3 regions of the Cytobacillus sp. ABV4_503 genome follow, and region 3 is predicted to be linked to each of the others. Evidence: riboswitches for the same ligand, from Rfam matches in the RefSeq annotation. Region 3 holds a riboswitch; each other region holds the start of a gene.
What was found. A riboswitch is a leader RNA that binds a small molecule or an ion and turns the genes downstream of it on or off. The one in region 3 is predicted to bind cobalamin.
Positions count from the first base shown of each region.

Region 1: it holds a riboswitch for cobalamin, as region 3 does, so the genes downstream of both, ACXAD1_RS15830 (ribonucleoside-diphosphate reductase subunit alpha) here and ACXAD1_RS25350 (ABC transporter substrate-binding protein) in region 3, are expected to answer to the same signal.
Region 2: it holds a riboswitch for cobalamin, as region 3 does, so the genes downstream of both, cobJ (precorrin-3B C(17)-methyltransferase) here and ACXAD1_RS25350 (ABC transporter substrate-binding protein) in region 3, are expected to answer to the same signal.

Region 1 is NZ_JBSWTH010000001.1:3,166,787-3,174,320, forward strand. Features, by position in the region: gene ACXAD1_RS15830 (ribonucleoside-diphosphate reductase subunit alpha) at 1-1,839, opposite strand, end outside; cobalamin riboswitch at 1,973-2,166, opposite strand; gene ACXAD1_RS15835 (hypothetical protein) at 2,292-2,420, opposite strand; gene ACXAD1_RS15840 (heavy metal translocating P-type ATPase) at 2,562-4,985, opposite strand; gene copZ (copper chaperone CopZ) at 5,148-5,354, opposite strand; gene ACXAD1_RS15850 (metal-sensitive transcriptional regulator) at 5,372-5,713, opposite strand; gene ACXAD1_RS15855 (hypothetical protein) at 5,880-6,029, shown strand; gene ACXAD1_RS15860 (H-type small acid-soluble spore protein) at 6,067-6,246, opposite strand; gene ACXAD1_RS15865 (LysE family transporter) at 6,475-7,098, shown strand.
Region 2 is NZ_JBSWTH010000001.1:2,582,637-2,590,170, forward strand. Features, by position in the region: gene cobI (precorrin-2 C(20)-methyltransferase) at 1-215, opposite strand, end outside; gene cbiE (precorrin-6y C5,15-methyltransferase (decarboxylating) subunit CbiE) at 216-1,409, opposite strand; gene ACXAD1_RS12955 (cobalt-precorrin-5B (C(1))-methyltransferase) at 1,384-2,520, opposite strand; gene ACXAD1_RS12960 (precorrin-8X methylmutase) at 2,495-3,169, opposite strand; gene cobK (precorrin-6A reductase) at 3,157-3,927, opposite strand; gene cobJ (precorrin-3B C(17)-methyltransferase) at 3,937-5,559, opposite strand; cobalamin riboswitch at 5,792-5,970, opposite strand; gene ACXAD1_RS12975 (MFS transporter) at 6,162-7,379, opposite strand.
Region 3 is NZ_JBSWTH010000002.1:76,429-83,962, reverse strand. Features, by position in the region: gene ACXAD1_RS25375 (bifunctional adenosylcobinamide kinase/adenosylcobinamide-phosphate guanylyltransferase) at 1-272, opposite strand, end outside; gene cobD (threonine-phosphate decarboxylase CobD) at 254-1,330, opposite strand; gene cbiB (adenosylcobinamide-phosphate synthase CbiB) at 1,305-2,270, opposite strand; gene ACXAD1_RS25360 (adenosylcobinamide amidohydrolase) at 2,267-3,739, opposite strand; gene ACXAD1_RS25355 (FecCD family ABC transporter permease) at 3,867-4,919, opposite strand; gene ACXAD1_RS25350 (ABC transporter substrate-binding protein) at 4,885-5,859, opposite strand; cobalamin riboswitch at 6,026-6,230, opposite strand; gene ACXAD1_RS25345 (hypothetical protein) at 6,311-7,087, opposite strand; gene ACXAD1_RS25340 (FtsW/RodA/SpoVE family cell cycle protein) at 7,450-7,534, shown strand, end outside.

The DNA of each region.
Region 1 (7,534 bases), on a different contig from region 3:
GGCATTTCGAACGCCGTTTTCACTTACCTCTTTGCTTAATGCAGCCCAGTCCATATCTGACTCTGCCTCCAGATATCCCCGCTTTTCAAAGTAAGCGCCCGTTTCCCAATCAGAACCTTTAAAGACTGAATAGCTTCCTTTTTCTTTTGCCAGGTTCATAGAACTTTTTATCACTAAAAATGCAATTTGCTCATATAGAATGTCAGCAAATTTTTCTGCTTCTTCGCTTTCCCATGTGATTTTTTTCAGTGCAAGAAGGTGGTGCCACCCAAAAGTTCCCAGTCCAATCGCACGGTATTTCTGGTTTGTGATCTGGCCCTGCGGCACTGGAATACTATTAATATCAATGACATTATCAAGCATTCGCACCTGTATTGGCACTAGCTTTTCAAGAACTCCCTCATTAACGGCTCTTGCAAGATTGATGGATGAAAGATTGCAGACAATGAAATCTCCTGGCTGTTTTTCGATAATAATTCTCCCATCCCTTGTATATTCCTCAACCCGCTTTGTAACACTTTGGTTTTGTACGATTTCCGTGCACAGGTTTGTACAATAAATCATTCCGCAATGTGAATTGGCATTTTTCCGGTTTACTTCATCCCGGTAAAACATAAATGGTGTCCCTGTTTCAAGCTGGCTTCTCATGATGGATTTCATTATATCGATGGCAGGAACTTTTTCCCTTGATAGATTCGGGTTATCTATGCACTCTTTATATTTCTGGCGGAATAAACCTTCGCCTTCACCTTCGTCATAAAAATCCTCCAGTGAAAAGCCCATTACCTTGCGGACTTCATGGGGATCAAATAAATACCAATATCCCCGGCTTTCCACTTTTTCCATAAACAAATCCGGAATGCAGACACCAGTGAATAAATCATGTGTTCGCTGCCTTTCATCTCCGTTATTAAGCTTTGCATCAAGGAATGAAAATATATCTTTATGCCAGACATCAAGATAGACGCTTATAGCACCCTGCCTTTGTCCAAGCTGGTCGACACTGACGGCTGTGTTATTCAGCTGCTTCATCCAGGGAATCACACCTGAAGATGCCCCCTTAAATCCTTTAATATCACTGCCTCTGCTGCGGATTTTTCCCAAATATACTCCGATTCCGCCGCCATTTTTTGACAGTGATGCAATATCGGTATTGCTGTCATAAATAGAATCAAGACTGTCATCAACGGTCTCAATGAAACAGCTTGAAAGCTGTCCCCAGTTCTTCCCTGCATTAGCGAGCGTTGGAGTGGCAACAGTCATATACAAACCGCTCATTGCCCAATAAGCCTCTTTAACAAGTTCAAGCCGCATACCCTTCGGCTCCTTTTTCATCAGCACCATGCTGATGATCATAAACCGCTCCTGGGGGAGTTCATAAAGATTTTTATGTTTGTCCCTGGCAAGATATCGGTCAGCCAGCATTTTCAACCCCAAATATGTAAATAAGCGATCATTTTCTTTCTTTATGAAGCGGGCAAGTTCATTTATCTCATCCGTTGAATACTCATCTAATAAATCCTGTTCATAAATTCCCAAAGCCGTCAGCCGTTCAATTAACGTATAAAAATGTTTGTAGCAATCATCCGGCTGGCATTCTCTATTTTTTCCTGACTCAATATAGAGCTTCTTAAGAAGCAGACGTGAAGCGGCAAAAGTCCAATCAGGCTCATCAATGCTGATAAAAGATAAACAATCCAGAATAAGCTGGTCATACATCGCCTCTGCTCCCCGCAGGCTCATTTCTTCATACCTTTTTAATAGCTGCCCAATGCCGAGCTGGGGAAATTCTGTCTTAAGTTCTTCTAAAATTTCGATCGGTTGTATGGTTTGGACCATCTTACTTCCTCCTAAAGGCAAAATAAAAATCCGCCCGGAAAATGAGCGGATCAAACGATAGAATAATAGCAGGAAGAAGATGACAAACGGCCATTACGCGATCGTTTCATCATCTCAATCCCCGAAGATAAGAAACTTTCGATCGCCCTGGCAGGTCTCCTGGCTTGTGCTTCACTCTACTAAAAGCCCTTCCCATACAATCGCCTTAACGCGTATTGTACAGTGGCATGCTCTTTTCGTCTGCACTTACAGTTGCGGGGACAGCTTCGGTTTTACACCGAATTCCCTATTAAGTCCTCTTAGGACACCAATCACGATCTATATGTAGTTTTTATTTTTTTAATATATACTATATATTGTAGATGATTCTATCATATAGAGAAATAGATTACAAACTTTTAATCCTTAGTACACAAAAAAAGAACAGAGGGAATTTCCTCTGTTCTTTTTTTTCATTCATGATTTTCCATTTCATTATCATGTGATACCGGCTCTGGGGTAGCCCAAAAAGAATCATATACAGCATATCCTGCCATTACAAGAACGAGGTAAGCAATCGCTGCACCGGCCCATTTTTTCATTTTATCTGCTCCTTTTTAATTAAACGTTTTTTCAATTATCTTAGTCTAGCGGTCAGTAAGATTCCACTTCAAGGCCTAGAGGAGTCCGTATAGGCTCGATTGAATCAACTAATAATCAGTGGAGAAAAAGCCCACACTGTTTCACTTTATTTTTACTCTTTGTAATCTAAGCGCGTTTAATACGACAGATACGGAGCTGAACGCCATTGCAGCGCCGGCAAGCCAAGGTGCAAGGAATCCTAACGCAGCTACCGGGATGCCAAGTGTATTGTATGCAAAAGCCCAGAAAAGATTTTGTTTTATATTCCTTATGGTTTGTTTACTCATTAGGATGGCGTCTGCAATACTATTTAAATCCCCTCTCATCAGCGTAATATCAGCTGCTTCCATCGCAACGTCTGTACCGGTTCCGATCGCCATTCCAATATCAGCTACAGCGAGTGCAGGTGCATCGTTTATGCCATCGCCGACCATGGCAACTTTTTTCCCCTGTTTCTGAAGTTTTTTTACTTCTTCTGCCTTGCCTTCAGGTAAAACCTCTGCAATTACAGAATCTATGCCCACTTCCTCAGCTATTGCCTCAGCCGTACGTTTGTTATCTCCCGTAATCATAATGACTTCAATGCCCAGTTTCCTTAAGCGATTAATTGCATCTCTGGAAGTTTCCTTTATTGTATCCGCAACTGCCACGATACCTGCATATATGCCATCAACCGCGACAAGCATTGCCGTTTTTCCGTTTTCCTCAAGTGTTTCCATTTCAAGTTTGGCTGATTGGACATTAACACCGTATTTGTCCATTAATCTTCTTGTGCCTATCAAAAGGTCAATGCCATCTACTTTCGCTTTAATTCCATACCCGGGAACAGCTTCAAATTCAACTGGATTAAATAGCGTGATCCCTTTATCCTTTATTCCCTTTACGATCGCTTCAGCTAATGGATGCTCAGACTGTTTCTCTGCTGAACCCACCAGCCGGAGAAGTGTCGTTTCTTCAACGTTGCCTTCCGTAATCACATCTGTTAAAACCGGTTTGCCATGTGTAACTGTTCCAGTTTTATCAAGAACAACTGCAGTGATTTCATGTGTGAGTTCCAAGTGCTCTCCGCCTTTAAAAAGAACCCCAAATTCCGCAGCCCTGCCGGAGCCGGCCATTATAGAGGTTGGCGTCGCCAGACCTAGTGCACATGGACAGGCAATTACCAGGACGGCAATCAATTTTTCGAGTGCTTCTGCAAAATCCCCAGGACTTCCCCATATATACCACACCAGGAATGTAACCGCAGCTATGGTTACAACAATTGGAACGAATATCCCGGAGATTCTGTCTGCCATTCGCTGTATGGGGGCTTTTGAACCTTGCGCTTCTTCAACCACTTTTATAATCTGTGACAATGCTGTATCTCTTCCAACTTTTGTGGCTTTAATTTTCAGAAAGCCATTTTTGTTAAGGGTCGATCCAATAACTGTGTCGCCTGCTGTTTTATCAACAGGTACACTTTCCCCTGTCAGCATGGATTCATCCAAAGCAGACTGGCCTTCGATAATTTCACCATCAACTGGAATTTTTTCGCCTGGCTTTACATATATGATGTCCCCAGCAATAACTTCTTCAAGGGAAATTTCAATTTCTTCCCCTTCTCTTAAGACAGTTGCTGTTTTTGCCTGCAGACCCATTAGCTTTTTAATCGCTTCAGAAGAACGTCCCTTAGCCCGTGCTTCAAACAGCTTGCCTAAGATTATTAATGTTATAAGGATCGCACTTGTTTCGTAATAGAGTTCCACCATTTGTGCATTGGTGCCAATTGATAAAATTGATTGGTACAAGCTATAGAAAAATGCAGCAGAAGTACCGAGTGCAACCAGCACATCCATATTGGCGCTCTTATTTTTTAATGCCTTATATGCCCCGGCATAAAATTGCTTTCCTATGAAAAATTGAACAGGAGCTGCAAGCGCCAGCTGCACCCAAGGATTCATAAACATATCTGGAACATAAACAAATGATGTAAACTCGAAATGTCCAACCATGGACCAAAATAAAGGTATAGAAAGAATTAAGGAGAAAATGAACTTGCCTTTTTGTTTTTCAATTTCCTTTTCCCGATATCCTTCGATATCTTCGTCTTTATCCATTTTTATTTTTGCCTGATACCCTAAATTCTCCACTTTCTTTATCATGTCCTGGATGGAGATTTGTTCAGGATTGTATTCCACAGTACCAGTTTCAAGTGCCAGATTGACTACAGCTTGTTTGACGCCTGGAAGCTTATTGAGTCCCTTCTCAATCCTTCCAGAGCAAGCTGCGCAAGTCATGCCCAGCAATTCGAACTCAGCTCTCTCCGATACTACCGTATAACCTAGATCCTCAATTTTTTTCTCAAAAGCTACAACAGAAATGACTTCAGGATTATATTTAATTGCTGCTTTTTCCAATGCAAGATTGACAGTCGCTTCCTGAACGCCGTCCAGCTTATTTAACCCTTTCTCAATTCGAGACGAACAGGCTGCACATGTCATCCCTGATATTGGAAGGTAAACCTCCTTTAGGGCAACATCACCCATAGCTCCCACTCCTTTATTAAACAATGTTTCTTATACTTAATATACTATACCCCTCTACCCTATATGTCAATCAAATAAATCCAAACAATTTACTTATTTTTCAATTCCTCGTTTACTAAAAAAAGAGAACGTGCATTTTATTCACACGTTCTTTCCCGATAATTACTCTACATCATATCCTTGATCGTCAATTGTTTCTTTGATTTGTTCAAGTGTAACTGCTGATGAGTCAAATTGAACCTGCACCTGGCCATTATCAAGGTCAACTGCTACTTTATCTACACCATTTAATTTGCCGACACTGCCTTCTACCGCTTTTACACAATGTCCGCATGACATTCCGCTAACTTTCAAAGTAACGCTTTCCATAATAATTAAACCTCCTATTATTTTTTCATTAGCTTTTGAATAGTTACTAAAAATTCATCAAGTACCTCATCATCGCCTTCGTGAATTCTTTCTACCACACAGCTTTTCAAATGGCCTTCAAGTAAAAGCTTTGCTACGCTATTCAAAGCAGACTGAGTTGCAGAAATTTGTGTTATTATATCGTCACAATACACGTCTCTATCAATAAGTCCTTTTATTCCGCGTATTTGACCTTCAATCCGATTTAAGCGGGTTGTCAAATTCTTTTTAACTTTTTCTGAATGATGACTTTTTCGCTCCGATTCAATCGAACAGCAGCTTTCAGACGATAAATTCTCATCTTCCAATTCAAACGCCATTTAATCAGCCTCCTTAATATCCATTATATTATACCCCGGTACCCTATGTAAAGCCCTGAACTCAAGATGAATTAAATTACGGATTTTTATGTATAATTTCCCTTTCATGATATTGAAAATCTCTGTTTATACTAACGGAAACACTTTATTAAAGGAGGCAGCTGATGTGGAAAGAAAGCATGAAAACCTGGAAGACACAGGCAAAGATCTATATGGGATCGATAAAGATATCAGCCTGCAGTCAGTAAACTTTGCTTCTGCTGAGAATCAGTATTTAAATGAACGAACAGAAATTGAATCCAATCAGGAAATATAGAGTAAAAGCCGCCAAAAATGGCGGCTTAGGATCATATTTACAATTCTGTCAGTTCTCCAATTTCTACCTCGGATCTTTCTTCAAGTGGACCGCGCAAATGTACCGTTGCTGTCCTTCCGTCCTCATTCAGCTTGTCGATCCACACGGAAGCACCATTATATTTTACTTCGATATCTGCCGATGATGAAAGAATTTGCTTAACTCTTTTTGCATCCATAAAAAACACTCTCCTCTGCTTTTTTCATTTTATTTTTTGCATGGATGAGAAATTTATGCTTACTTTATTTAAAAGTGAACCATGTAATACTTTTGAGGTTTAAGGTTTATGGATTATGCCAGCTGATTGGCTGTTCATAACTTGCACTGGATTAAAAGTTGTCCTATACTTCCAATCCACTGAATAGACTTTGTACAAACAGGTTTGGCAGTTAGGAGCTGTACATTTATGAGCATATTTCTAGGCTATGTTTTCTTGGGTCTGTCGCTTGCAGCGCCAATCGGTCCAATTAATGCTGCACAGTTGGATAAAGGAATAAAAAATGGCTTTTTCCATGCCTGGCTGGTAGGGCTGGGTGCTATGACAGCAGATGCCATATATATGGCGGCCGTTTATTTGGGCGTTGTACACTTTCTTGAGATTCCATTCATGAAAGCCTTCTTATGGTGCTTTGGATTTTTCGTCCTTGTTTATACAGGTGTTGAAACCCTAATAAGTGCGGGAAAAGTAGTTTCAAGCTATAGAACCAAAAATGAATCTAAAGTTAAATCTTTTATGTCAGGCTTTCTCATGTCATTGTCAAATCCTTTAACTATACTTTTTTGGCTTGGCATCTATGGTTCCATTCTGGCCAAAACAGCAGCCGAGTATGACAAGGCACATGTTGTTTTATACAGCGGCGCAATTTTTACAGGGCTTCTTATCTGGGACATAACGATGGCAGCTGTCGCCAGCAGCTTCAGAAGATTTTTAACCGGGAAGATTCTCGCTCTAATTTCCATATTATCTGGCTTATCACTGATTGGCTTTGGGATTTATTTTGGAATGCAGGCTTATAAACTTTTATTTTAATACATATTCCATTCATTCGGACCAGGTGGAGAAAAACAGATAATTATGTGCTGAAATATCTATATGAGCTTGCATGATGGTATGCGTTGCAGTTAATTTGGTTAATCTGGCAAATTCGGGGATTTATCTAAACCTTATTAGGGTTTATCTAGCATGCCTAGGAGCTTATCTAACAGGTTTTATTTTTTATCTAGTATATTTTGAAGTTTATCTCACATTTGGCACAATTTATTTTTGTAGAGAACAGCTTATAACACTTAAAACAGACGGTGAAATAAGGAGTGGCACAAATAATTCGATTTAGGCTTATATACGTGTGAAAGTGACGCATATATGTGCCAAAGTGAAGCATAAAATGAAAAAGTGGCATTTGTTCACAGGTGTGACGCATATATCTATTTTCCCATTAAAAAGAAGAGTCCAAATAAGCTATTGG
Region 2 (7,534 bases), on a different contig from region 3:
TCATCTTTTGTCATTGGAAAAACCAAACCGAGCATCTCTTTTTCTTCGGGATTTATATACATGTCTACAATGCGATGTGCGTAGGATTTACTGCCTCTTAATTTTTTGGGATAAGCAATGACCGGGCTTTCCTGCAATTTGCGGAATGCTTTTACCGTGATTAACTCCGGATCTCCCGGCCCGACTCCTAATCCATACAAAGTTCCAATTCTCATTTAGTTCTTTCCTTTCTTTGCAGTCACAATAAAAATGGGATTTAACGGTACGAAGCGCGTTAAATGCAGGATTGGCTTGCTTTTTGAAATCTGCGCCTGCAATACGGATACTTCGCAGCCCAGATTTTTCAAATGCTGCATCGCTTCAGCGAGATTTTCGATTGTGGCAATATTCATAACGAGCCGGCCGTTTGGCTTCAGCCGTGAATGGCATGTCTGCAATAAAAGCTCCATATTGCCGCCGTTGCCTCCAATGAAAATCGCATGCGGATCAGGAAATTCATCCAGCCTCTCAGGCGCCTTTCCAAGGACGGCCGTGAAATCTGTCCGGTGTTTTAATTGATTTTCCAGGCAGTTTTCCAGATCGCCCTCATTCTTTTCAATCGCATACACGGCACCTTCCCGGGCTATTTTAGCCGCTTCAATCGCAACGGAGCCTGTGCAGGTACCAATATCCCAGACGATGCTGTTTTCCTTTAACTCCAGCTCCTGGATACAAAGAGTCCTGATCTCCCTTTTCGTAATCAAGCCTTTATCCGGTTTTCTCTGCACGAACTTATCATCCGGAATTCCCAGTGAGGCGCGCTCCACTGCCTCACGCTGCTTTAAAATCACTACATTCAATGGAAAAAAAGACGATTGTTCCATTTCGTCCAAGGTGAGAAACTGGCAGCGCTCCTCGTCCCCCTGCAGATTCTCAGCAACAAAGGCATCATACTCCGTCATGCCGAACTTCTTTAAATACTTCGCAATGGCCTGCGGTGAATTCTTTTCATCTGTTAAAATAGCAATCTTTTTCCGCCCGTCGATTCTTTGGGCAAAGCCTTTAATTGAACGGCCGTGCAGGCTGACAATATACGCATCCTGCCAGCTCTCCTGCATTTTTGAAAAAGCGAGCTGAACAGAGCTTGTGTAAGGATAAATCTCCAATGGAAGCTTTCTCGCCAATACACCGCCAAGCCCATAAAACAGCGGATCACCTGATACCAAAATAACCGTATTGCGTGTTTCCTGCTGCAGGTCAGCCGTTAATGCCGACAAGCCCCCTTTGATTACTTTTTTCTCTCCAGTAAATTCCGGGAAAAATTGTAAATGGCGTTCCCCGCCGACCAGGACTTCACATTCATGAATCCAGTCTATGTATGGGGGGAGCAATCCTTCCGCGCCATTATCCCCGATACCAATCATCTTCATCCAATTTGTCAATATTCTCAGCCTTTCCTAGACAGCTTCCGTTCATGGCATACAGAGTTGTCGACACTTTGACGTTTGCGTTCATATGATTCAGTGCATAATAGCAGCAGTTTCGGCAAAGGGCTTCAAAAAATTCTTCGTTTCCCTGAAGCATTTCACCAACCTGTGAAGCCGTATTTGCCTGTAAAATGTCCTGCTGAATTTCCTCATTGACTTCCACTTTATTGGCCATACCTGCTAAAAACTCGAAACTGACTGGGGCACTTTTCGAGTGCACCATCATAACTCCCTGTGCAACCTTTGAGAATTTCCCCATCATCCCTACAAGAGAGACTTTAGGAATCTTCTTCCTTGCTATATTCTTCAAAGTAAAACCGACAAAGTCGCCCATTTCGATAAAGGCTTCTTCCGGCAAATGCGGATACTGCTTCATGGCAAATTTTTCACTGCGGCCGCCTGTGGTAATGACTAAATGCTCACAACCTGCTTCTTTTGCGACATTGATCGCCTGAGCGATACTCGCCATATACGCGGAACTGGAAAATGGCACCACCGTTCCCCGTGTACCTAAAATTGAGATACCTCCAATAATGCCTAATCGGCCATTCAATGTTTTTTCAGCTATTTCGACACCGTCCGGAACCGAAATGACCACTTCAATGCCCCGATTTACTTTATATTTGTCCATTGCTTCCTGGACTACACCATGGATCATTTTACGCGGCACAGGGTTGATCGCTGCCTGCCCTACCGCTACTGGCAGCCCTGCTTTTGTGACTCGTCCCACACCGATCCCGCCATCTAAATGGATGCCTTCTTGTTTTGCATATGTGACCGTACTTTGAATTCGTGCCTGATGTGTGGCGTCCGGGTCGTCCCCTGCATCCTTGATCGTTTCGCACATGACACGGCCTTCTGACCGATCAAAAGCCGTCACTTTAAAAGTGGCATACTGGCCAACCGGCAGATAAATCGTAACTTCATTGGGCACCTCTCCGGTCACAAGCGCCTGCAGTGCTGCCTTTGTCATGGCTGCGGCACAGGCACCAGTCGTATAGCCGTGCCGCATTTGGGAAGGATCTTTTTTATTTCGCTGCTTTTGCCCGTTCATCCGCCATAATCGAAATGGCATTCAGTGCAGCGACCGTCACTGTACTGCCACCCTTTCTCCCTGCATTCGTTATAAATGGGATTCCTTCAAGCACGGCCAGCTCGGCTTTGGACTCTGCCGCTGATACAAAGCCGACTGGCATGCCAATAATCAAGTCAGGTTTGGCGAGCCCTTCTTTCACTAAACGAATCAATTCCAGGAGCGCTGTTGGCGCATTGCCGATGGCATAGATTCCTCCTTGATGCAGACTCGTTGCTTTTTGCATGGAAATGATCGCACGTGTTGTTCCCTGGGCCTTTGCTTCCTTTGAAACATCTTCATCCGCAATATAACAATGCAGGTCCCCGCCATGCTTTTGAAATCGCTTGCGTCCTGACCCGCTTTCAATCATCTGTACATCTGCCACGACATGACGGCCAGCTAAAATCGATTGAACCCCTGCTTCAATGGCATCTGAAGTAAAAATCATGCTGCGCCCCAGCTCGAAATCAGCCGAGGCATGGATGACGCGCCGAACCACCAGCCACTGCTCATCTGTAAATGGATGCTCGCCCATCTCCTCTTTAATAATCGCGAAGCTGTGGTCATAAATTTTATCCGGATCTACCGTTAATGGTACAAATGTGGTATTAAAGTTCATGTTTGCCATGTGTAAAGCCCTCCCAATCTTTGAGTCACTTCTTCAAAAGAAGTGCAGAAGTTTTCATATACGAGCGGCGGCCGCTTAATCAAAATAACAGGAATCCCCAATTCCAGGGCAGCGGTCATCTTTTCATCCACTGATCCCACTTTGCCGCTTTCCTTTGTAATCATCAGGGTCACTTCATACTGCTCACAAAGAGCTTTGTTTAATGATTCGGAAAAAGGTCCCTGGATCGCAATAATGTCCTTTTGTTTAACGCCAAGCTTTTGGCATTTTTCCATGTTTCCTATATTTGGGAGCATCCTGCATACAAGCCGGATCTCATCCCGCATCAAATATTTTGTGAAGATTTCGAGCGTTTTGCTGCCGGTTGTCAGCATGATTGTCCCTTTATGCGATTGAGCCAATTTTGCTGCTTCCTCATAGCTTTCAGCTTCAGTAATGAGCGGTGAGGTAAACTGTTCATTTGGCCTTTCGTAACGTATGTAAGGAATGCTGCATGCTTTAGCCGCTGACATGGCCGTTTTTGATGCTTCTTCCGCATAGGGATGACTGGCGTCAATTACAGTGGTCATCTCGTGCATCTGAATTAATTCAATCATGTCATTTTCAGACAGCCGCCCCACTTTATAAGAAATGCCTTCAGCTTTCAAGCTGTCTGCTGCCGATTCTGTGACAACAGTTGCCAATAAGGGATAACCTTGAATTTTCAATTGAATGGCTAATGCTCTCGCATCACTTGTGCCTGCTAAAAATAAAATCATGAGATCCTCCTAATCCCCGCATGGAGCCGGCTCTACTTCGATCCTGGAGCTCATATCCTGATAGGTAAAATACTGAATTTTTTTCACGCGCTTAAAATATTTAAAAAGCCGTTCATTTGGATGCGCATTTTCCTTGTATTCTTCGATAATCTCCTTTAATAACGGCACCAGCTGATCGGGCTCAATTCCCTCTGCCACCGGCTGGGCAGCATGGGCTGTCCGGCCAACCGGCTTTGCCCCGATAAATAAATCAAACTTCTTCTTTCGGTAAACAATGCCGATATCATCAAATACCGCCCGATAACAGGCCATACCGCAGCCATTAAAGCCAATATGCAGTTCCTTTGGAAGCTTTAAGCCTCCGAGTTCAGCTGCAATTTCCTCTGCATACGGAATGGATTCTGCCTTCTCCCCGTAGCAAAAATCGCACGCTTTTACATTTAGCACATCACCCACCGGCATGACTGTCAGAGCGTGCTGTTCGAGTTTTTCCACAATCGACTGTGGCCGCCCGGTTGGAATCTTGATTAAGAATCGGTGATCCGGTGTATATTCCATGGTGCCTTTCTCGCCAACAGCCTCTGCCAGTACACGCATTTGGTCAGCTGTAATAAATTTATTGGCTACACCAGGCGAAACCGCAAATTCAAAAATATCTTCGATTGGCTGCTGCACCAAATGAGTTTGGTCAATCTCCGACTTCGTCACCATCGATAATGCCTTAAAAGCCATATCCAGTGAGCTGTCTGCTTGTTTTTTGCTTTCAATCTGCTCGTAGCCGGCCTGGGCTTCCCCGGTTTCCTGATTTAATGCCCATGGCTCCGTTTCCTTTTTTAAACGCTGATGCGGCTTTAAGGTTTGCTTCTCTTCCCCAAGCGTGTACTTGCGCTGATAGCCTCTCGGCGTAATGATCTTGTTGTCATAAAAGAAAGTGGAGGAATTCCCGATCACAACTGTTGTCAGCATGCCTATATCGTGATCAAGCATTTCCGCCAGTGTCGTCAGAATGACATTCTGATTTTCACGGTAAGCACTTTTCACAAGCCCCACTGGTGTATCAGGAGAACGATATTTTAATAGAATCCTTTGTGCCTCGACAATCTGCCGTGTCCTCCTGCCGCTTTTCGGGTTATATAAAGCGATGACAAAATCCGCCATTCCGGCTGCTTCAATCCGCTTCTCGATTACCGTCCAGGGTGTTAAATGATCACTCAGACTGATGGTGCAGGAGTCATGCATGACAGGTGCACCCAGTAAGCTTGCACATGAATTAATCGCGGAGATGCCAGGAACAATTTCCACTTGGATTCCTTCTTCTTCCTTCCAGCCCATTTCGATCAGCACTTCATACACTAGGCCGGCCATGCCGTATACACCCGAATCACCGCTCGAAATCACGGAAACAATATGGCCGGCTTCCGCCCGTTTCACTGCATCCTGCGCACGGGATACCTCTTCAGTCATCCCTGTGCTGACAATGGAACTTGCTGTAACGAATGGCATGATCAGATCTACGTAAGTTTTGTAGCCAATAATGCAATCACTCTGCTGCAGCGCATCCACAGCCCGTTTGGTTATATGCTCACGATCGCCCGGACCGAAGCCGACAACAAAGATTTTTCCCTTCTTCATAGGTAACCTCCAATTAAGAAAAGCACAAGCGCCTTGCCTGCTGCCGTACTGCTCGAGCAGGAACTCTGCGCCAGACCATTCTCAAAGTTCAATGCTTCTTGCCAAATAAAAAATGCCTGCACTCCTTTTCAAAGGAATACAGGCATATGAAATGACAGTATAAAAATAAGCATACTGAAACTCAAAAACAATTGATCATAATTGTCCCGCCTATACTTCTCCCTCCGAAAAGCAAGTGTCGTTCAAATAAGCAGGTTTCCTGACTTAAGCTTCTTCTTACTCTTACACCTTCCCGATTTCTCAGTGGCATTGTAATTTCATCAGCTCTTACAGTAGCGGGGGCTGTACCAGACTTTCACTGGTTTCCCTTTTACCTCACGAAAAGTGAGCACTTATTCAAATTGATATATTAATTTTTTACTAATATAACATATAATGACCAATTTTGACATATTATTTTTTTCTTAATTTTTTAAATGCTATGTTAATGCCTTTGACTTTTAGATATAGGAATTGGTAAAAAGAACTTATATCTGCTATTCAGGAGTTAATTTTTGCTGGGATATAATTCACAAAGTTAGACCAAATAGATGTTGTTTAATTTATTTAAAATGACCGATTGTCCCTTTGACATTATTAAAATCATGCCGTTTATACTGGACCATAGATACAATGCCAAGAATCGGTCCAATCGCTAAACAGGCAAAGACCCAATCCCATCCTACTAACCTCTGAATAATAGGGATTAGATTTATAGAAAATATAGTGATCAGGAAACCAATACACATTTGAAAAGTCAGGGCTGTTCCTACATACTCAACTTCTGCAACTTCTGAAACTGCGGCAGAAAACTGTGCAGAATCAGCGATGACAGACATTCCCCAAATGATAGAAAGGAGTAGAGTTAACCAAATATATTGACCAAAAGTAAAGCCAATCAAGATACAGCAAATGGCACTGATACACATAGAAATAATCGTTAGATTTGCTCTTCCAATTTTATCTGAGACTAGCCCGCCTGCTACACAGCCAATCCCCCCTGCAATTCCGATAATAATAAAAGAGGACAATGCAATGAACCAGGGAGGAATCCCTGGAGAATAGCTTGTAAAACTAGCAGTCATAAAGATAGGAATCCACGTCCACATCGCATACAATTCCCACATATGCCCAAAATAACCGTAGTTCGCAAGCATTACTGGTTTATTCGAAACTACCTTTTTTATTAATTTAAAAGAGAAAGGTAGTTTTTTCGTTGTTACTGGAGCATCTGTTAAAACCCAATTGACAATTACAGCTGCCAGGAGAGCCAATATTGAACTGCAAATAATCACTAATTGCCAATTTAAAGAAGAAGAGAATATAACAATAAAATGTGGCAAAGAGGACCCTAGAGTTAATGCGGCTATTAAGATACCAACAGCAAGCCCGCGTTTTTTCGGAAACCATTGAGATAATATTTTAACAGCTGTCGGGTATACACCAGCGAGTGATACACCGGTTAATATCCTAAGCATAATACCGAAAAAAGCCTGATCTGCCAATAAAAGCAAGGCATTCAATAGCGCACCCAGAAACGCTGAAACGGCAAGAACCTTTCGGGGATTAAAACGATCTGCTATCCCAAAATATGAACTAACTAATGCACCCATTACAAAGCCAATTGGGACAGAAGCAGACAGCCATGCTTCTGAGCTGGAGCTAAGATTCCATACTTGAATCAGTTCAGGGGCTATTACAGAAGCACTAAACCACAAGCTTAATGCGCATAATTCAGCTAATCCAATCCATCCTAACGCTCTCCATGAACCTGGAATCATAATATCCCTCTTTCAAATAAAGCATAGTATTGGAGCTATATTGAAAATCTGAAACATAACTTTTTATCCTCTCAACAATATTAAACTGCGTTATACCTGCTCTGTATAGGACGTCACAAAGTCAGCATCTCTTAAATAAATCCATACATTGTCAA
Region 3 (7,534 bases):
AAAAGAACAATATCCTGATTATTAAAGTTTCCCGAGATCTCTTCAAGTGCGGAAGGCTTCTCCCAGGTTGTCCAGCTCAAACCGCTCTTTTCGCGGTCATCCTGGTGCCTCTGAATCCGTGCCTCCATCTCGGGATCGTATGCTTTTCCTGCAGCAATATAATGAAGCTTTCCTTCCGACTTCATTGCCAGCCCCGCAGCAGTCCTCTCTGCAAAGGAGCTCTTTCCGCTCCGCACTCCACCGGAGATAAAAATCAGCGATCCTCCCGCCATTGCCGCATCGCCTCCATCAGCACATCATTGTCTTTCGGCCCTTTAATCGCAAAGCGCAGCCATCTTCCTTCCAGGCCAAGGAAATTCATTGTGTGCCTTGGGATAATTCCTTTCTCAAGCAAAAATTGAAAGAGAGGCAGCTGCATATCAAGTTTCGGATCTCTTAACAAATAGAAATTAACTGAAGAAGGAGAAACCTCAAAATCAAATTGCTGATAAAATTGAACCAGCCGCTCTCTCTCCTGCCGTATCAAATTCTTTGTCAGCCTGACATGCTCTTTGCTGTCCAGACACCATTCTCCTGCTTTTAAAGCAAGAGCATTTACGCTCCAGTGCGGTTTCAGAGCATTCGCTCTTTCAATTAACCCCTCACTTCCCATCATGTATCCAAGGCGCAGGCCCGGTATAGAAAACATCTTTGTCATGGAGCGCAGCACCACAACATTCGAATCCTTTCCTATGAAAGGAACAATAGATTGATAGTCGCAGGCAAAGTCATAAAAAGCTTCATCCATAATAAGCAGGCAGCTGTGGATATGACACTTCTCAATCAATTCCTTCACAATGGAAGATGGGTAAAAAATACCTGTCGGATTATTCGGGTTACAGAAGAAAACAACATCAGCGGCTCTTAGCTTTTCAGATAGCGCTTCCATATTGAGATTCCAGGCTCCAGGCTCCAGCTGATGATAGGAGACTTTACAATGATTCACGCGGCAGGCCTCTTCATATTCCGAAAAAGCCGGCTGAATAATCAGCACCCTTTTTCCGGCTATCATCCGGCCAATCAGGGTGATTAGCTCGGCGCCTCCATTTCCCACCAAAATCTGTGTTTCTTTTATTCCCTCTGCAGCCGCCATTTTGCTTTTTAATAGAGTAGAATGGGGATCCGGATAATCGCTAATAAATTGAAATAAGTTTCCCCATCCTTCTTTTAATTCGCGGGGAGGGCCAAGGGGATTGATATTGGCACTGAAATCAATTCGCTCCTCGGGCATTGGTTTATCGATTGCTTTATATAAATATTGCGGGTTAGATCCATGTGAAGGCCAAATCAAGGAACATCCCTCCTGTCCATAATAAAAGCAAGAATAAGAAAACCGTCTTGTTCATAATCGAAATGGTTTTTATGATATGTTCTTTTTCAAGCTGCACCATCGGCTTTCCCATCGTTGCACGGTTTGAGATTACACCATTATAAAAATTGATTCCTCCAAGCTGAACCCCCAGAAGGGCTGCAACAGCTGCTTCGCCCCAGCCGCTATTTGGGCTCGGGTGCTTTGGTGCATCTCTTAATAGAACTCTCCATACTTCCCCATATGAAGAATGCTCCGGGTTTTGTGTAAGCATGATGCAAACCGATGTCAGCCGGCTCGGGATCCAGTTCGCGATATCATCCACTTTGGCGGATGCCCATCCAAAATTCATATATCTATCATTTCTATGGCCAACCATTGAATCGCATGTATTAATGGCCCTGTAGATAAGGGCCATTGGAGCACCTCCAATCAAGGCCCAGAATAATGGAGCTGTAATGCCATCACTGGTGTTTTCAGCCACTGTCTCCACGGCAGCCCTGACAATGCCTGGCTCATCCAATCGATCTGTATCCCTGCCGACAATGTATGAAAGCTTCAATCTTGCTTCTTCCATATCTCCTTCTGCCAGAGGCTCATAGACCTCCAGTGCTGCATCTTTTAAACTCTTTTGTGCAATGGCTGTGAAGATAAAAATGCCCTCTGCCAGAATGCCGGCAATCGGGTGAATTCCATAGAAGAGGCGGATGATTAAAAAAGTTATTCCTCCTGCAGCCAGCAGGACTATAAAAAGCATGATAATCCCATTTAATTTTCTAAAGCGCCCTTTATTAAGGCCTTGTTCAAGTTTATGTATCAGGGCACCCATCCATCTGACCGGATGCGGCCAGTTTGGCGGGTCTCCTATCAGCTTATCTATTATGCAGGCAAAGGATAGGGCAAGCAGGTGATTAAAAATCATCTCTTTATCCTTCTTTGCGATTTTTTTATCGCCTCTACAGTACATTCGTAGACACCTTTTCCGATCACTTTGCCTAGCGGTGTAATGGTACCCGCATACTCGAGGTTTTCTCCCTGCTGTGTGGCCGCAATCATAATACTGTCTGTCGATGTTCCGGTCGCAATCGTCCCTGTGACTGCATCCTTTACTTTCTGATCATATAAGGCTCTTGTCTTTGCCTCGGTTGCAGTCATAATGCATTGGATAAAGGATTCCTCTGTCAGATTGCCATTAACGAAAATCCATGTATTGATTGTACCCGGAGTCAGATGATAAGAATGTGCTTCACTTTTCGAGGCATCAACAGCATTGCCGACACCTGCTGTCACGACCACATACACAGAAAAGGTTCCCTCTTCATAAAATTTACTGCTATGATCTTCAACATATACAGCGGTCATCATCCCCACGGTTTCCCCGGGTTCAAAGCCAATCTCCCGGACAAAATCCGCCATCTCCGCCCGATGATCACTGCAATCATAATTCTTGCTCACATGCCGGTTTAGAAATATGCGATTCCAGCCGGTGCCAGATCCGGTTACACCTGATGACATGGTTTTCAGCGGAAATGGGGAACAAATGACAAGTAAGTCGTCCTTTACCTCAAGACTGGATTGATCAATTCGATTCACTGATTGACTTTCCGCCTGAGAGCGCTGGGGCACCAGCACCATCTGAGGGGCCGGGACTCTTGGATGCGGAAGCTTCTCAATCTTCGTCCTATAGACCTCGCGTATTCTGCTTTCTTTTAAAACCTCATTGGGTATGTGGTTAATATTGACTTCGCCATTCTCCAGCAGCAATAGGCGATCACAATACAGGCCAGCTAAATTCAAATCATGAAAAATGGAAATGACCGTCAGCCCGCAGTCCTTTGACCATACAGAAAGGAGATCAAGCAATTCTTTTTGATAGGATAAATCAAGATGGTTAGTCGGCTCATCCAGCAATAATATTTCCGGCTCCTGGGCAAGGGCCTGGGCTAAAAACACCCTTTGTCTTTCGCCGCCGGATAATTGCTGTATATCATAATCCCGAAAATGGGAAATGCCTGTCTGCTCCATGACCCGATTGACCGCTTCTTCATCTTTGCCGGACCAGCTCTGGAACCACCCCTTTTGATGGGCATACCGCCCGAGAGAAACCGTTTCTTTTACGGTATAAGAAAAGGCCTGAGAGGAGTGCTGCGGCAGAACAGCAATAATTTTTGCAAGCTCTTTCGGTGTATACTGTGAAAGGTTCTTTCCTTTGATCAGTATATCTCCTGACTTATGAGGCAGAATTCCGCTCAGCATCTTTAGAATCGTGGTCTTGCCGCTTCCATTCGGCCCCAATATTCCGAAAAGCTCCCCTTTTTCTACTTCAAAGCTGATATTTTTCACAACCGGTGTACCGGCATATCCGCCAGTAACCTGATGAATGCTAAGCATGATTAACCACTTCTTTCTGAACTAAGATATGCCTTCAGAACAAGCAGAAACGTTTGTTCCAGCGAAGAAAATCCCGGAAGCCATCCCCTTGAATAGGTGGACGCTTATACTGGACAGTAATCGAAGTTCAAAGTTTATTCTTTCTTTTAATTAAAATAATGGCAAACGCAGGTGCACCGATGATCGCTGTAATCACACCGATTGGAAGCTCGGTAGGTGCAATGATTGTCCGTGAAACCAGATCGGCAATAATAAGAAAACCTGCACCCATAAGAATCGATAGCGGCAATAGGTGCCTATGATCCGGTCCCCATAACAGCCTGGTCAGATGAGGGATCACTAGCCCGACAAACCCTATCGTTCCAGACACAGCTACAGCCGCACCCGTTAAGATGGAGCCAGCTACCAGGACCATCATCTTTCTCTTCTGAACGTCCACCCCTATATGCTGGGCCTTTTCCTCTCCGAAGCTCATGGCATTCAGCTCTTTACTGTTCACTAACAGAAGGATGGCACCTATTACAAAAAACGGAAGGATAATGTTAATATACGCCCAGCCTCTCATGGATACACTGCCAAGAAGCCAGCCAATAATCTGTCTAAGCTCCTCTCCAGTAAGGGCTATCATTAGGGAAATTAGAGCGCCAAGAAAAGAACTGAAGATAATGCCTGTTAAAATAATCGTTTCCACTTTCATGGATCTTTCAATCTTTCTGGCAAATAGCAGAACGGCAAAAATGGTTAAAAAGGAAAACAAAATGCTGAATAACGGCAGCGTAAACATTCCTGCAAACGGAATGGATAAGCCTAAGAATAATGTTAAAACAGCACCGAGTGAAGCCCCGGACGAAACCCCAATTGTATATGGATCTGCCAGCGGATTTCTTAATAAACCTTGAAAGGCGGCTCCCGCAATTGCAAGAGACGCCCCTACTAGGCCAGCCAGCAATACGCGCGGCAGGCGAATATTCATAATGATATTTGAATGCATAGCATCCGTGTTTTCCAATGAAATAAAGGGAAATAGCTCAGCGCTTATTACTCTGATAATCGTCATGGGGTGAACAGACACTGTTCCAATTGATATCCCCATCAGCATGGCAAAAAGCAGGAAAGCCGCTGCTGTTATATAAGCTAAAAATTTATTATTTAAATACGTCCGGATATACTGCTTTTGCAAGTTCCTCGACTCCTTCAATAATACGAGGGCCAGAGCGGGTTACCATATCGGAATCAACATCGGCAACCTGCTTATTTTTCACTGCGGTTATATCCTGCCAGCCATCCCTGCCCATTACATTGCCGACAGCATCTTCAGTGTAATAGCCATGAGTAGTGATGATTACATCCGGATTCCGTTCGATAATCGCTTCCGGATCCATTTTTGGCCATCCTTCTTCCGTAATGATATTTTCTGCATTGATGGCACTTAGCATTTCGTCCATAAATGTTTTTGTACCTGCTGTATAGATTTCAGGAGCAGGTGAAACTTCCACGAATACGGATTTGCGGTCTTCTTCTTTTATGCCCTGAGCTTTTGTTTTGATTTCCTCGAGCTTGCTTTTCATGTCTGAAACAAGCTGCTCTGCTTTATCTTTCTCTCCCGCTGCGGTTCCAACCATTTCAATGGATTCAAAAACCTGATCAAAGCTCTTCGCATCATTGACAACAAGGACGGTCACACCTGCATCCCTTAATTGCTGAAGACCAGCTTCGGAATTATGTGCGCTTGAAGCATGAGCAAGGGCAAGATCCGGATTTAAAGAAATAATTTTCTCGACATTAAATTCCATGCCGCCAATCTTTTCTTTTTCTGTGGCTTCGGGCGGGTAATTATCAAAATCGGAGACACCGACAACTTCTTCTCCAAGCCCCAATTCAAAAGCAATTTCGGTGTTGCTTGGAATCATGGACACGATTCTTTCAGGCTTGGATTCAATGGTTATTTCATTATCAAGAGCATCCTTTATTGTTACAGGAAAAGCAGCTTCTTCCCCGCCGGCATTCTGCCCTTCCTCAACCTTGTTCTCTTCTTTAGGCTGTTCAGCACTCTCGCCGCAGCCTGCAAGCACTCCTGCAGCCAGAAGCAACGTTAATAAAAATGCATAAAACTTTTTCATACTCAGCAATCCTCCTAGAACTTTCGACAAAATTCGGGCGGTGCCTGTCACCACCTATAAAATAAAAAAACATCCCCTCGAACAGCAAGGAGATGTTGGTATGGTCATTTATCAATCAGTGCAAAAGGGATGGCCGGACCAAACACCTCCCTATCCTCGTAGGTTTATGGGTGCTAAGAATCAGGCAGGTCTCCTGGCTCATGGTCAATGCGTTCTGCTCCTTCCCATACATTCCTGTACAGTGGATTTGCAGACAGCTTCCATTTACAGTGGCGGGACCGCGCTGGACTTTCACCAGCTTCCCTATTAAGTCTTCAAAAGAGCCTGTTTTAAAGCTCTTTTGAGAAGACACCTGTTCTATGCGGATATAAAATTTTCTATCTCCGATTATACACCATCCCGCAGAAAAAGTAAGAGAAATTTGCTGAATGTTGTAAAAAAGTTCAGAATTCTAACGCGAGTATATTTTCCATTCTCTTGTTTTCTTATCGAACACAATCTTAGCCTCACATGGCTCTTTCACAATGGCTTCATACTCATCATACATATCATCCATATTCGCAAAATCACCAATGATCCAAATAGGAATTTCTATCCGGACCCGATTCTGTTCGATATCCTTAATGGAAAGGACCGCTCCTTCTTTCATAAGAGGCTTTAAGGAAAGCAGGACATCTCTGGTAATTGGAGGATACGTCTTTTTCTTTTTAATGCCAAGGAGCGTTTTTTCGACTTTCATCTGTCCCATTTTACCGGGGATTACTTCTCCAAGCATCCGGTAAAAATCGTTCAGATCGCGATAATATGTGCGGTTAAACCAGCCATCATCATGGGCAAGGTACACAAAGCGATTGCTCAGATAATTGTAAAAAGGCGGCTTAAGATGTTCCTTGACATGACCAAGATAAAGAAGCTCAGCAATTGTCTGGCCGGGAAGCTCATTCACCGCTTCCTCTTCCTCGAAGTCGATCCAGCAAAAATCGCCATAGCCGTATACATCATCCTCAACCAGCCTGCCCAGCTTGTCCCTTGACACATAATCGAACATCGTATGGGTATTAAAGTCCCCATGTTCAAAACGATGCTTTAACAGCAGCAGATTATTAATAGAATCTGAAAGAGTTTGGGCAAACTCTTCAAACTCAATTCCATAAGTCATCACATACTGATCCTGTTCATTAAGATGGATGTAGATGAGATCACGAATTGCATGATTCCTTCTTTTCAATGACGAAACCTCCGAACCGTTACCCAAAGTGGTGTTTTCAAAGAAAAGCACTGGGCTAGACAGATAGAATAGCACAAGCACCTTCACAAATTAGTAAAAAGACAGCTTCCTTTGAAACTGCCTGTTAAACATCCAGTATTTTATTCTCTTATTGTAGCAAAAAAATCTGAAAATATCTTTGCCGATGAGAAAAAATTTTAAATTGCAGCATGCCCGTTTTTTTGAAAATACAGGAAACCATCGTGCTGATTCATTCGTCTAACTACATGCAGAGAAAAAATGTAATCTGTTCTCCATTGTAAGGGTTATTTTTCTTTGTTAGGATAAAAATGTAAAAAGGTAAAGAAACCAGGTGTATACAAATGAACCAGAATAATAGATTCTCAGACCGATTCGATTGGACATTATGCTTTCTTCTGCTGCTATTTTTCCTCATCAGCTGCATCG